Linked DNA regions of Blastopirellula marina. The protein of the gene in region 1 interacts with the protein of each later gene in a pairwise test. Links are inferred from orthologs where the notes say so. Each region holds a gene or a part of one and is shown in the gene's direction. Other genes may lie near its edges.

Region 1 (7,182 bases):
CGGTCTACGTCAGGCATGGCTGCACCTCCAAGACAAGGAATACCACCCGCTGCCATTCCGCACGCCGCTGTTATATGCGTTGGTTCGTCACCCACTGTACGTTGCCTGGGCGGCTGCGTTCTGGGTTACCCCAACGATGACCGCTGGGCACCTGTTGTTCGCCATCGGCATGACCGTTTACATGGGCCTGGCAGCGATCGTAGAAGAACGAGACCTGGTCAACATCTACGGAGAGCAGTACCGGGAATATCAACGCACCGTGGGGATGTTCGTTCCCAAGTTCGCTGATCGGACATCGGCACCACCTACCGAATCGGTCACAACGTAACCCTGTTGGGAGGTTGCTCTGCGAAAGATTATGATGAACCGCTGGCAAGCACGCGTGTCCTTGCCAGCGGTTTTATTTTTGAGCACCCTAATCAAGACGCCGATGATCGAGTACCAAGTCGAGCCAAATCTTTCTGTCGATGAATACCTGGAAGTCTTAGTTCGCTCGGAACTGGCCGAGCGTCGTCCGGTCGACGACCGCGAGAAGCTGACCAAGATGGTCCGCAACGCGGATATTCTTTGCACGGCTCGTAGTGAAGGGCGCTTAGTAGGCATTGCCCGCAGCATGAGCGACTTCGCCCACGCAACGTACCTGGCCGACCTGGCCGTTGACCAAGCGTTTCAGAAACAAGGGATCGGCCGCGAACTGATTGCCCGCACGCACCTGGCCGCTGGGAAACACACGGTCCTGTTACTGTTGGCGGCACCCAAAGCGGTCAGCTACTATCCGCACATCGGGATGGAGAAGCATGACTCTTGCTGGATTATTCCACGGGAGTGACAAGCGCACCTACGTCAGCGGCAACTCCAGCCCGTCGTACGCCAGTTCCATTCCATCGGGCAGCCAGGCGTTGGTTCGTTCGTGCTCCATCTTACAGGCAATGTGTGTGAAGTACGTCTGCTTGGCACCAACCTTCTGGGCGACCTCGACGGCCTCTTCGATCGAGAAGTGAGTCGGGTGGGGTTCTGGCCTTAGGGCATCCAAAACCAGCACGTCTAACCCCTGGAGCCTGGCCCAGCTTTCGTCGGGAATGTGATTCACATCGGTGCAGTAAGCGACGTTGCCGACACGGAAGCCCAGCACTTCAAAGCGGGGGCCGTGCTGCAGGCGGATCGGTGTGACCTTCGCTCCCAGCACCTCGAACGGGTCGAGCCCAATCTGACGCATGTCGAGAGCAGGCCGCGAGCCGACGTGCGTTTGTACCTCGGTGCTGAACGCATAGTCGTATACCCGGCGGATCTTGGCGTCGACGTTCGCCTCGCAGTAAATCGGAACCGCGTGACCGATATAGAACTGAAAGAGGCGGATGTCATCCAGCCCGAACAGGTGATCGGCGTGGCTGTGCGTGAACGCGACCGCATGAATGATGCCGATCCCATTGGCCAGCAGTTGCGTTCGCAGGTCTGGCGGCGTGTCGATCAGCAGGTTCCCCTCGGGCAGGCCGAAGATAACACTACACCGGGTTCGCTTGTTCTTAGGATTGGTGCTTTGACAGACATCGCAGCCGCACCCCACCACTGGCACCCCCATCGAGGTACCTGTCCCCAAAAAGAGAAGCCGCCCGCGAATGTCTCGCGTGACGATATTCTTCTTGGGTGGTGCAGACTGGGGGGGCTGGCTCATTCTTCCTCTTTCTGGTCTCTTTTTCCTGGTCTGAGAATCGCAAATGGGGGCAGTCGATGCAACCCCGCAGGCCCGAACCCGGCAACTTGGGCGTAACCTGTTCGCCTCGTTATGCTTCTAACCAGAGGATGTACGGCAACGGCGTAAACTTAGAAGCTACGCAATCTTGTCCCATCCAGCGTGCAGGCCTGGTCATTGCGAGAATCTTCACGGAATCTACGCTAGCTGGGCAAGGGAAACGGTCGTGGGATCGAATACCATGATAGCGGAGCCGACGATCGGTGCGTGCTCAAGCGCGGTTGACCCCTTTGAGCAATCCCTATAATCTACGATATGGGAAGGGTTTGCGCGCACGCTTAAGTTGTGGCGGTGTCTACAAATAAGGTCTTGTTTCGCCGCAACTAGTGCTTTCGATACGCCCCCACCCCCAGGTGATATTCAGCGATGGAGAAACTGGAACAGATTTGGGAAAAGATCGGCCTCTTTTTTGGCGGTCTTTTAGGCGGCTTTGAACGACTGATCACGTCGATGTTCGGTTCGTCCAACGCCCGATATATCAAGAAGCTGCAAAGCACCGTTGACGCAATCAACGAGCTGGAATCGAAGTACGAAGCGTTCTCTGACGAAGAACTTCGCGACCAGACCCGCATCTTCAAGCAACGACTTGCCTCCGGCGAAACGCTGGATGACATATTGGTCGAGGCCTTCGCCGTCGGCCGTGAAGCAGGCAAACGCTATCTCGGCATGCGGCATTACGATGTCCAGCTGATCGGTGGTATCGTTCTGCATCGCGGTAACGTGGCCGAAATGGTTACCGGTGAAGGTAAAACGCTTGTGGCCACGCTGCCGGCCTACCTCAATGCCCTGGAAGGCAAAGGGGTGTACGTGATCACGGTGAACGACTACCTCGCTCGCCGCGACATGGAATGGATGGCACCGCTCTATCGCGGGCTCGGCCTGACCGTAAACGCGATCCAGAATGACATGTCGGTCCGCGATCGACAACAGGCGTACAGCTGCGACATCACCTACGGTACCAACAACGAGTTCGGCTTCGACTACCTGCGTGACAACATGCGTCCCGCCGCGCGCGGCGACAGTCGCTTCCCGAAGGAATACCAGCAATCGCAAGGGCGTTTGCACTACGCGATCATCGACGAAGTCGACAACATTCTGATCGACGAAGCCCGGACCCCGCTCATCATCAGCGGCCCGGCCAACATGAGCAAAGAGAAGTACGGCGACGCCGACAAGATCGCTCGCACGCTGAAGAAGGACATTCACTTCGTCGTCAACGAAAAAGACCGCACCACCAACCTGACCGAAGATGGTGTGCGCGAAGCAGAACGCCTGGCAGGCGTCGAAAGCTTCTATACCTCGGGCAACATGGAATGGCCGCACCTGATCGATAACGCGCTGCGTGCCCATTACCTGTACCAGTTGGATGTCGACTACGTGGTGGAAGACGGCAAGATCGTGATCATCGATGTTCACACCGGCCGTAAGATGGAAGGCCGCCAGTGGAGCGACGGCATGCACCAGGCCGTCGAAGCGAAGGAAGGGGTCAAGATCAAGGAAGAGACTCAGACCTTGGCCACCGTCACTCTGCAGAACTTCTTTAAGCTGTTCGACAAGCTTTCGGGTATGACCGGTACGGCCATGACCGAAGCAGGCGAACTCTGGAAGATCTACAAGCTGGACGTGATCGCCATTCCCACCAACCGGGCCATGCAGCGTATCACGTACACCGACGTGATCTTCATGACCGAAAACGAAAAATACGAAGCGGTCGCCGACGAGATCGAACGCACCGTCAAATGGGACGTCGTTACCTTCAAAAACGGCGACGAAATGTGGGGCGACATCCTCAAAGAGAACGAGGACTCGATCGAAATCCACCCCAAGGGGCAGAAGCAGCCCACCAAGATCGAACGCGGCAAGATCAAGGCCATCCAGTACAAAGGTCGACCCGTGCTGGTCGGTACGGTCAGTATCGAGAAGAGCGAACGCCTTTCGCGACTGCTCGACAAACGCGGCATCAAGCACGACCTGTTGAACGCCAAGCAGCACAAGCGCGAAGCGGACATTGTGGCCCAGGCAGGCCGCATCGGAGCCGTCACCATCGCCACTAACATGGCCGGTCGCGGTACCGACATCATCATGGGGGGCAACCCCGAAACGATGGCCTGGGCGCAGCTGCAGCACAAGTACGCCACGCGTTTGGATGTCCCGCAAGACGAATGGGACCAGCTGGTCAACGAGATCGAGCAGCGCGAACAGATGAAAGCGATGGGCAAGAAGGTCAAGGAACTGGGCGGCCTGCACGTGATCGGTACCGAGCGGCACGAGTCGCGTCGTATCGACCTTCAGTTGCGTGGTCGTTGTGGTCGTCAAGGCGACCCAGGTAGCTCGCGGTTCTTCCTCTCGCTGCAAGATGACCTGATGCGAATCTACTTCGGCGACTGGGCAGCCAACTTCATTAACCGGATGCCAGCCGCGATGCGGCCGCAGCCAGGCGACGCGATCGAAAGCAAGATGATCATGCGTCGTATCGAAGGTGCCCAGAAGAAGCGTGAAGAACAAAACTTCGAGGCTCGTAAGAACCTGCTCGAATACGACGAAGTGATGGACGAGCAGCGTAAACGCGTGTACGGCTTCCGCCAGCAGATCCTGGAAGGTGGCGACAGCCGCGATCTGATCATGGATATGGTCCGCGAGCAGATCGACTACCACGTTCGCATGTTCCTCGAGAAGGACTTCGGCATCGAAACCTTCGCCAAGTGGGCCGGCAGTGAACTGTCGTGCGAGCTAAACACGCGCGACCTGCGTGGCCTGGATTTCGCCGCAGCAGAAACGTACGCCAAAGACATGGCCGAACGAGCCGCCGCATCGAACATCATGGCTTCGATCGACGAGAACCTGCCTGACAGCGAAGATGAAAGCGAATGGAACTGGGGCGCGATGGCCCGCTTCGCAAACAGCTTGTGGAAGCTGAACCTGAACGACCGTGACCTGCGCAAGGTCGGTCGCGATCAGGTCGATGAGTTCCTGATCACTAAGGCTCGCGAAGCGATCGAAAAGGTCGACCTCAGCGAAGGCGAGAAGTTCCTCGACAAAGACTTCGGCCTTAACACGCTGAACCATTGGTGCAAATACAAGTTCGGCTTCAACGTCGACGTCGAGAAGCTGCAAGACAAGCCGGCCAAGGCCGTGATCGAACAAGTCAATGAAAAGGCGATCGCCGTCTACGACCAGAAGGAAGCCGAGTACCCCGTGCTGACCGGACTCTATCGCTTCAGCGACAAGAGCGGCGGGCATGCTCGCTTGAACCGCGACGGCCTTCTGGAATGGGCAGCCAACCGCTTTGAAACGCCATTAGATCCCGAGCAATACAAGAGCAAGCAGCGGGAAGAAATCCAACAGATGCTTATTCCGCTGAGCGAGAAGCACAAGAAGATTGCCCTCGAAAAGATGAAAGCCGTCCACGACAAGGTCGAGCAGCTTTACGAGGACAACCAGGAAACCCAAACCCTTTCGGTCATCAGCGGCGGCAATGGCCAGATGGGATCGCTCAACGCGTGGATCCAGCAATACATCGAGGCCGAGATCCCCGAGGCCGAACTGGAACAGTTCGACAAGGCCCAGTTGGAAGCACGACTGATCCGCGAAGTCTACGAGCGTTACCGCCCGGAAATGACCCGCATGGAACGCAGCGTCTTGCTGGAACTGATCGATAACGCCTGGAAAGACCACCTCCTGGCGATGGATCATCTTCGCAGTGCCGTCAGCTTTGTGGGGTATGCCCAGGTCGACTCCAAGGTCGAATTCAAGCGGGAAGGGATGCGTATCTTTGAACAGATGTGGCGCAGCGTCGGCGAACGCGTGACCGATCTGGTTTACAAGATCGAAAATCTGAACGAAGAGTTCGTCAGTTCCACCTGGAAGGAATCGGAAGCTCGACACGACTCCGCTTCCAGCATGACCGACATGGCTCGTCAGCAGGAAGAAGCCATCAACAACTCGCAGGGAGACACCGAGGTCACCGCACCGATTCGTAATGTCGGCGAAAAGATCCGCCGCAACGATCCGTGCCCTTGCGGCAGCGGCAAGAAGTACAAATCCTGCTGCATGAAGCAGGAACAAGCGAACTAGTCACGTAGCCTTCCCTCGTGTCGCAAACCGCGAGGGAAGCTGCCGACAAGTCGCCACACCGGGATGGATCCCATGCTCACTTGGCTACTCAATTTCGTCTACCTGGCGCTGGTTATCGTTGCCAGTCCGTACCTGCTGTGGGCTGCCGTGACCAAGGGCAAGTACCGCGAAGGTTTCGCCGAAAAGTTCCTGGGGCACGTTGCCTGCCGCCCTGAAGGGACATCGCAGCATCTCTGGCTGCACGCCGTGAGCGTGGGGGAAGTGAATCTCCTGGCTCCCCTGATCGGCGAGCTTCAGCAGATCTACCCTGGCATTACCTTTCACATCACCACCACCACCAAGGCTGGCCACGAACTGGCAAAGACCAAGTACGCCCAGCACACAGTCAGCTACGCCCCGCTCGATTTCTCGTGGGCCGTTGACCGGGCCTATCGGAACATCCAGCCTGATGCCGTATTGCTGGCCGAACTGGAACTGTGGCCGAACCTGATTCGTTTCGCCGATCGCCACGATGCCAAGATCGCCGTGGTCAATGGTCGCTTGAGCGAGAAGAGCCATCGCGGGTACAGTCGCATTCGCTTCCTGGTGGGCCCTCTGCTACAGCAGCTAGACTGGATCGGAGCGCAGGACGATTCGTACGCACGCCGCTTCACCGACCTGGGAGCCGATCCCAGCAAAGTTCAAGTGACCGGTTCGATCAAGTTCGACGGCATCACGCCAGATCGTCAGAACTCGCAAACGCAAGCCTTCCGCGAACTGGCTGGCCTGAACGATGAGGAGATCGTCTGGCTCGCCGGTAGCACGCAAAATGGTGAAGAGCCAATCATTCTCGAAGCCTTCCAAGCCGCTCAGCAGCAGATTCCTGGGCTGAAGCTCTTGCTCGTGCCGCGTCATCCGCATCGCTTCGATGAAGTAGCAACCTACCTTCAATCACAGAACGTCCCCTTTCAGCGTCGCAGTCAGTTCACCAGCGAAAGTCGCGGTACCAGCAGCATCTTGCTGATCGATAGTGTCGGCGAACTTTCCGCATGGTGGGGAACCGCAGATATCGCGTTCGTGGGGGGGAGCCTGGGCAATCGTGGTGGGCAGAACATGATCGAACCAGCGGCCTATGGTGCGGCGGTTGCCGTTGGGCCAAATACCTGGAACTTCAAAGATGTGGTCGAGCGGCTTCGCGCGGCGGATGCCTTGACCGTTGTTCGAGACGCTGAGAGCTTGGCAGCGTTTGTCGTAAAGGCTTCCCTCGACACCACTTGGCGGGAACAACAAGGCCAGCAGGCCAAAGAAGTGGTCCTCGCCCAGCAAGGAGCCACCAGGCGAACGATCGAAAGCCTGAAGCCTCTTTTAGATCCGCCGAA
Region 2 (5,894 bases), on another replicon or contig:
TAAATCCACGGCAGGCAAACTCTTCACAAACCGCCGGCAAGATGGCAAACAAGAGGAAGATCCCCACGATCGGAAGTTCGGCTGTGCTGCCAAGCATGTCCTGCAACTGATCCTGAAGCTCCTTCGACATTGGAATCATGTTCTGGATAATCTCACGCAGGTAAATCGCGTAAGGATGCAAACAGATTGCCAGGATCGGTGCCATCCATATGGCAGCGTAAACGCGGGCATCCAATAACCGCAGCGAGAAGGTCTTCTTCACGCTACGAGTAAAGATGCAAGCAGCGATCAGTACCGGCAGCAGGATCAAGCCGATCTGATTGGTCAGCATGTACTGCACCAGCGAAGCCAGGCTCAGTTTGCCATCAGGGCCCGGTACCGGCATCACGTATTTGCCGATCATGTGCGGAAGCGCAAGCAATAAAATGCCCATCACAAACGCGCCGGCCGCGGTAGGCGTGTCCTGACGATCACGCCACATCTTGCGGAGCCATGCCTGGAGACTGAATCGTTCGCTTTCGCGGAACAAGACCGACTCGTTGTTGAATTGATCGATCGCCCAGCGAATGGCCACCCAAATACAAAACGCCGTCACGCCCAGCACCGGCAGCACATAGGTGGCCGCCTTGGTGTAATCCCCTTCCATCAACGCCTTGAGCAAGAACGACATCCCGCTCACAGGAATCAGCGACGTGCCGAAGGATAATTCGGTATCGGGCAGCACCGGCAACACGACCAGCGGCAAGTTGAGCATCAACAAGGGAAGCAGGTAGTACTGCCCTTCCTTGCTACTACGGGCCATCGTGGCGATCGCCAGGGCCAGGGCACTAAACAAAGCGGCCATTGGGATCAGGGCTAGAAACAGCCAACCCAACGACCAGATCGGAGGAGGACCGAAGTTAAGCCGCGATGCCATCTCGCCACCGCCGACCTGCCCCATGACGAAGCTGGCCGTGAACCCCATACTCGCGAGATTCAACACACTGGTCGCGATACTGAACGTCATAATCGCCAGTAACTTGCCGGCCACAATCTCTGATCGCAGCGCAGGACTGGAGAGCAGCGTTTCAAGCGTACCGCGTTCCTTTTCGCCGGCACAAAGGTCAATCGCCGGGTAGAACGCCCCGGTCAGTGCCCAGATGACCACGATGAATGGAAAAATCTTCGCCCAAAGATAGGACGACTGATCGAGCGGCTTTTCGGAAAGATCGAGCGTGCCGAAACTGAATGGATCGGTAATCACCGCCGGCACATCGTTGGCTTCCAGATTGTGCTGGATCAGCTTTTCGCGCCACGAATGCAAGATCTGCCGCAAACGGCCGTCGGCCAGCTTCGAACGCTCGTCCGACGAATTGGTGATCAATTGCGGCGAGGGAAACTCAGCTTTCGACTCTTTATCATTCTTTTCATCTTGAAAGCTTTCCATCCGCTCTTTGAAGCCAGGCGGAAAGTAGATGATCGCATCGAGCCGATCAGCCTCCAGTGTTTCTTTCGCCGTCTTCTCGACCACCGCTGGGTCGACGGATGCCTCTGTGGCTTCGATCTCGAAGTGGCTCGTCACACCGGCATCTTGCAAAAGGATCGGCGAGAATTCGTAAGCCGAATCGTCATTAACTTCACCTTCCTTTTGGACCGATGGCACAAACAAGTCAGGCGTGCCTGGCAGTTCACTCAGGCCAATCACGCGCAGCCGCGTTGGGTGGGCTGTCCGGAACTGCATCACCTGCAATACCATCAGCCCCATCAGCGGATACAAAAGAACCGGCAAACCAATCACAGAAAAGAGCGTACGGCGATCACGCGCCTGATCACGCAGTTCTCGCTTTAGAATCAGTTTGACGTTGTCCCAGTTCATTCCTTGCTCTCGCTGCCGTTAGTTGGCGATTCCATCCGGCTCGCCGATCAGATGGAAGAACAACTCTTCCAGATCAGGCTGGTTGTATTCGGTTCGCAACTGGTCGATGGTCCCTTCGGCGAGGATCTTGCCTCGATTCATGATGGCCACCTTGTCGCACAGCTTCTCGACTTCCCGCATGATGTGCGACGAAAAGATGATGCACTTCCCCTGGTCGCGCAGTTCCGAGATCAACTGAACCAAAGCACGCGCCACGAACACATCGAGCCCCAGCGTCGGTTCGTCGAAGATCAGCACCGGAGGATCATGCACCAGCGCCCGGGCAATGGAAACCTTCTGCTTCATGCCAGTCGACATCTTCGCCCCCAGCACGTCGCGAATCTCGCGCATACCCAAGCGGTGGAAGAGTTCTTCCATCCGGTCATGCAGTTCGTGATCAGGCAGGCCGTACAGCTTGCCGAAATATTCGACCATCTCCCAAGCCGTCATCCGGTCGTATACAGCCGTATTGGCCGACATGAAACCGATTTTATGCCGCACCATGGCAGGCTCGGTGGTGACATCGTATCCGGCGATTTGTACCGTGCCGGAAGTGGGCTCGAGAACCGTACTCAGAATACGAAGCGCCGTGGTCTTCCCGGCACCGTTAGGACCCAAAAGACCGAAAATCTCACCAGGCATCGCAAAGAAGCTGATGTGATCCACTGCCGTGAATTTTCCGAGTTGGAGATCGTCGTACGACTTGACGAGATCACGAACGTGAATCATGCGGCTGCCAGTGTCCGATGGCGGGTAGGGGGTACGGATAACTTCCGATAGATCTTGCAGTGAATTCTATCGGACAAAGCTCCATCTTTGGCACCCAGGCAGCAGGTTCGTCGACGAGAAGCCCGGTTCTCGGACCTGATGGCGCGATTTTAACGGTTTTTTCGCAGCGGCAGCCCTACGAAAGAACTAGTCGTCGAACTTCAAATCGTCCTCGGTCAGGACCTTAAAGTTCCGCGACAGAAGGGTGTCCATCGCAATGTCGGTGTTGTCGACCATCAATGCGACAGCGGCACGATTGTTAGGCGTGTAAAGTAGTGGGTACGCCTGAACGATGTTCACTTCCGACTGAAGCAGGGCCGTGCAAACCCGTAACAGGGGCTGTTTTTCGGCAGGCAGTTCGACACCGATCAGATCCGATTCGATCAGAGCCAGGCCAGCTCGCTCCAGGATCTCGCGTCCCCCTTCGGGATCGCTCAGCAGAAAACGAACAAAACAACATTCGGTGGCATCGTTAATGGAAAGAGCAACAATGCGAACGTTGCTACCTTCAAAGCGCCTGACGATCTCTAGCAATTGCCCGACGCGGTTTTCCAGAAAAACGGTGAACTGGCGCAGCGAGGGGTAATCGCGACCTCGCATGGTGCTGAAATTGGTACCGGAGCCGGCTCCCGTACTCATAGTGCCCCAATCATGCTAAAACGAAATTGGCAGTTAACAACCGCAACTATAAAAAAGGCTTAGGGTTCGGTCAATCTTCGCCCCAACAGGTGGGGTGGCAAAACTCGACCCTTTTCGCCAAGGCCCTGCAAGAAACGTGGGAATATGCTGACAGAACACACCATCGAAGTCCGCGTCCGCTATCAGGAAACAGACGCCCAGGGACGCGTGCATCACGCCAACTACATCACCTACTTCGAGTTGGCTCGCACCGAAATGCTGCGTGCGGGTGGTTTCAATTACAAGCGTATGGAAGCCGACGGCACACTGCTGGTGGTCCGCGATGTCGAGTGCCGTTACCACTTGCCGGCCGAGTTCGATGACCTACTGCAAGTCACGGTGAAAACAGTGAAAGCCAAGGGAGCCCGGATCGAATTGGCATACGAAATCCGTCGCGAGGAAGATCTCGTCGTTGAAGGCAAAACGCTGCTCGCCTGCATTACGCGCGAAGGAAAACCGACGCGGATCCCTGATGTGTTACGGCTTGATTAACCGCTGGCCGACGATTTGCATGATCTGCGTGGCCACTTCAGGCTTGCTTCCCTCGAGAGTGGCGACCACGCTGCCATCTTTGGCAAGCACCTCGACATGGTTCTCTTCGCTGTTCATCGCCTCGGGGCCATTCAAGATCATCAGGTCGCAGCTCTTCTTTTCCAGCTTCACCAGGGCCCGGAAACGACGATCCTCGGTTTCCAGGGCGAAACCGACCACCCAGCGATGCTTCTTTTCCGCACCCAGCGTTGCGACGACGTCCGGCGTCTCGATCAACTGTAGAATCAGCGGCTGGCCTGTCTTGGCGATCTTTTGCCCTTGAACGAACTCTGGTCGGTAGTCGCACGGTGCCGCCACGCCGATCAGGCCGTCGCAGTTCTCGAACTGCTCCTGCGCGACAGCTAGCATTTCGTCGGTCGTGTTGACCCAATGGACGGTCGCCTCGCTTGGGTAGGTAACCGTGACAGGGCCTGAGACGATCACGACCTCGTGTCCGGCAGCCACGGCGGCCTCGGCCAGGCTGCATCCCATTCGCCCACTGGAAGCATTGGTCAGGTAACGGACAGGATCGATGTATTGTCGGGTCGGTCCCGAGGTCAAAAGAATGCGGGCCATGGCTGATTGTGTAAGATGGAACGTTCTGGCAATCCCTCAATCGTACCGTTAACCCAACTCGTGACTACCAGTGAACACACGTGGCGTCGTCCTTTTCATCCTGGTTTCTCTGGCATTCACGCCCATTTTATCCGCGGAAGAGTGGGCTTACCTCGATAACTACTACCTGCGGATCGGCGTCGATAAATCGCGTGGGGCCTGCATCGGATACTTCGCTCCCAAAGGTTCTCAGGAGAACCTTCTCGATCACTTCGACACCGGTCGTTTCATTCAACAGTCTTACTATGGCGACCCGGACGACTCGAAGTGGGTCGACAAGCCGTGGGTCTATAACCCCGTCCAGGGAGGCTCTTACCAAAATCAGCCCAGCAAGGTGACGGAGTTTCGTAGCAACGATAAGACCCTCTTCGCCAAGATCACGCCCCGCAACTGGGCTGGCGGACAGTTGTTGGACGAAGTCACGATGACCGAAACGATCTCGCTGGAAGATTACTTCGCGAAGATCGAGTTCCAGATGAACTACGCCGGAAACAAAACACACAAGCCAAGACAACAAGAGCTGCCAGCGGTGTTCGTACACGCCGAGTACGACACGCTCGTTACGTATACCGGAAACTCACCATGGACCGGTGAAGAGCTACACCGCCGCAAGCCAAGCTTTCCGAATGAATCGGTCACCATGAACGAGAACTGGGTTGCCTACGTGAACCAGGATGATATCGGCATTGGCCTCTATGTCCCCGGCATCGAGAAAGCGACATGCTACCGCTATCAAGAGGCCAACTCGGCATGCTCGTATGTCGCTCCGATCAAGGAATTCGCTTTGACGCCAGGCCTGCAGCACCAGTACACCGTCTATCTGACGTGCGGATCGATCGAGCAGATCCGCCTGCGATTTAAGGTTCTTCACGCTAGCAGCGTTGATTCCGCGAGTAAGTAGCCTTAGTCAAACTCGCCTTGACCCAGTCGCAGGTGCTTCGTAATGTTGCCGCGCTCGGAATCCTGCATCGTGGCTGCGCGCCATGGGATAGGATGTGCTCTCTCCACTGGCCGAGGACTTTTCGCATGGTAAAAACGCTGGCATTGAGCCTGATCGTCTCGATCGTGGTATTGCCAATGATTACCACGCGCGTCCAGGCAGGCGGATTACTTTCAGCAGCCGCTGGGGAGAGCCGAACCGACGATCCCGATCCACCTCGTAGTGAAGAGGCTAAACCCAAGCGTCGAGACCGAGATCATCATCACGACTGCGGTGATGATGCCAGTTCGGCATTGGGGGAACTTGCTGGAACGTTGCTGTTTTATGGAACGATCGCCGCAGTCGATGCGATGATCCCCGATCAGCGCACGGTCTGCTGCATCAATGCATCGGGGGAAGAAGTTACGTACACGATATATGGCCCACCGGGGTATTTTTCGGATTACCCCTATCAGCACGAGTTTGGCT

What was found.
Region 2: the proteins of C5Y96_RS04930 (region 1) and C5Y96_RS18820 interact in binary tests that used the Escherichia coli proteins (3 or more experiments, as listed by UniProt). The link is inferred for Blastopirellula marina from one-to-one orthologs.

Annotation. Positions count from the first base shown.
Region 1 is NZ_PUIA01000016.1:755,010-762,191, reverse strand. What follows is about bases 1,767-6,024. They hold C5Y96_RS04930 (preprotein translocase subunit SecA), read left to right. Parts: upstream 1,767-2,116; coding sequence 2,117-5,824; downstream 5,825-6,024. Other genes in these bases: C5Y96_RS04925 (3-deoxy-D-manno-octulosonic acid transferase), read left to right, coding at 5,897-6,024. Also shown: mddA (methanethiol S-methyltransferase), read left to right, coding at 1-328; C5Y96_RS04940 (GNAT family N-acetyltransferase), read left to right, coding at 407-829; C5Y96_RS04935 (MBL fold metallo-hydrolase), read right to left, coding at 839-1,579; more of C5Y96_RS04925, read left to right, coding at 6,025-7,182. UniProt on the Escherichia coli protein: Required for protein export, interacts with the SecYEG preprotein conducting channel.
Region 2 is NZ_PUIA01000057.1:412,524-418,417, forward strand. Bases 2,169-5,138 are described here. They hold C5Y96_RS18820 (acyl-CoA thioesterase), read left to right. Parts: upstream 2,169-3,445; coding sequence 3,446-3,832; downstream 3,833-5,138. Other genes in these bases: C5Y96_RS18810 (ABC transporter ATP-binding protein), read right to left, coding at 2,169-2,623; C5Y96_RS18815 (acetolactate synthase), read right to left, coding at 2,810-3,301; C5Y96_RS18825 (phosphopantothenoylcysteine decarboxylase), read right to left, coding at 3,818-4,447; C5Y96_RS18830 (hypothetical protein), read left to right, coding at 4,518-5,138. Outside these bases: C5Y96_RS18805 (ABC transporter permease subunit/CPBP intramembrane protease), read right to left, coding at 1-1,855; more of C5Y96_RS18810, read right to left, coding at 1,874-2,168; more of C5Y96_RS18830, read left to right, coding at 5,139-5,387; C5Y96_RS18835 (hypothetical protein), read left to right, coding at 5,513-5,894.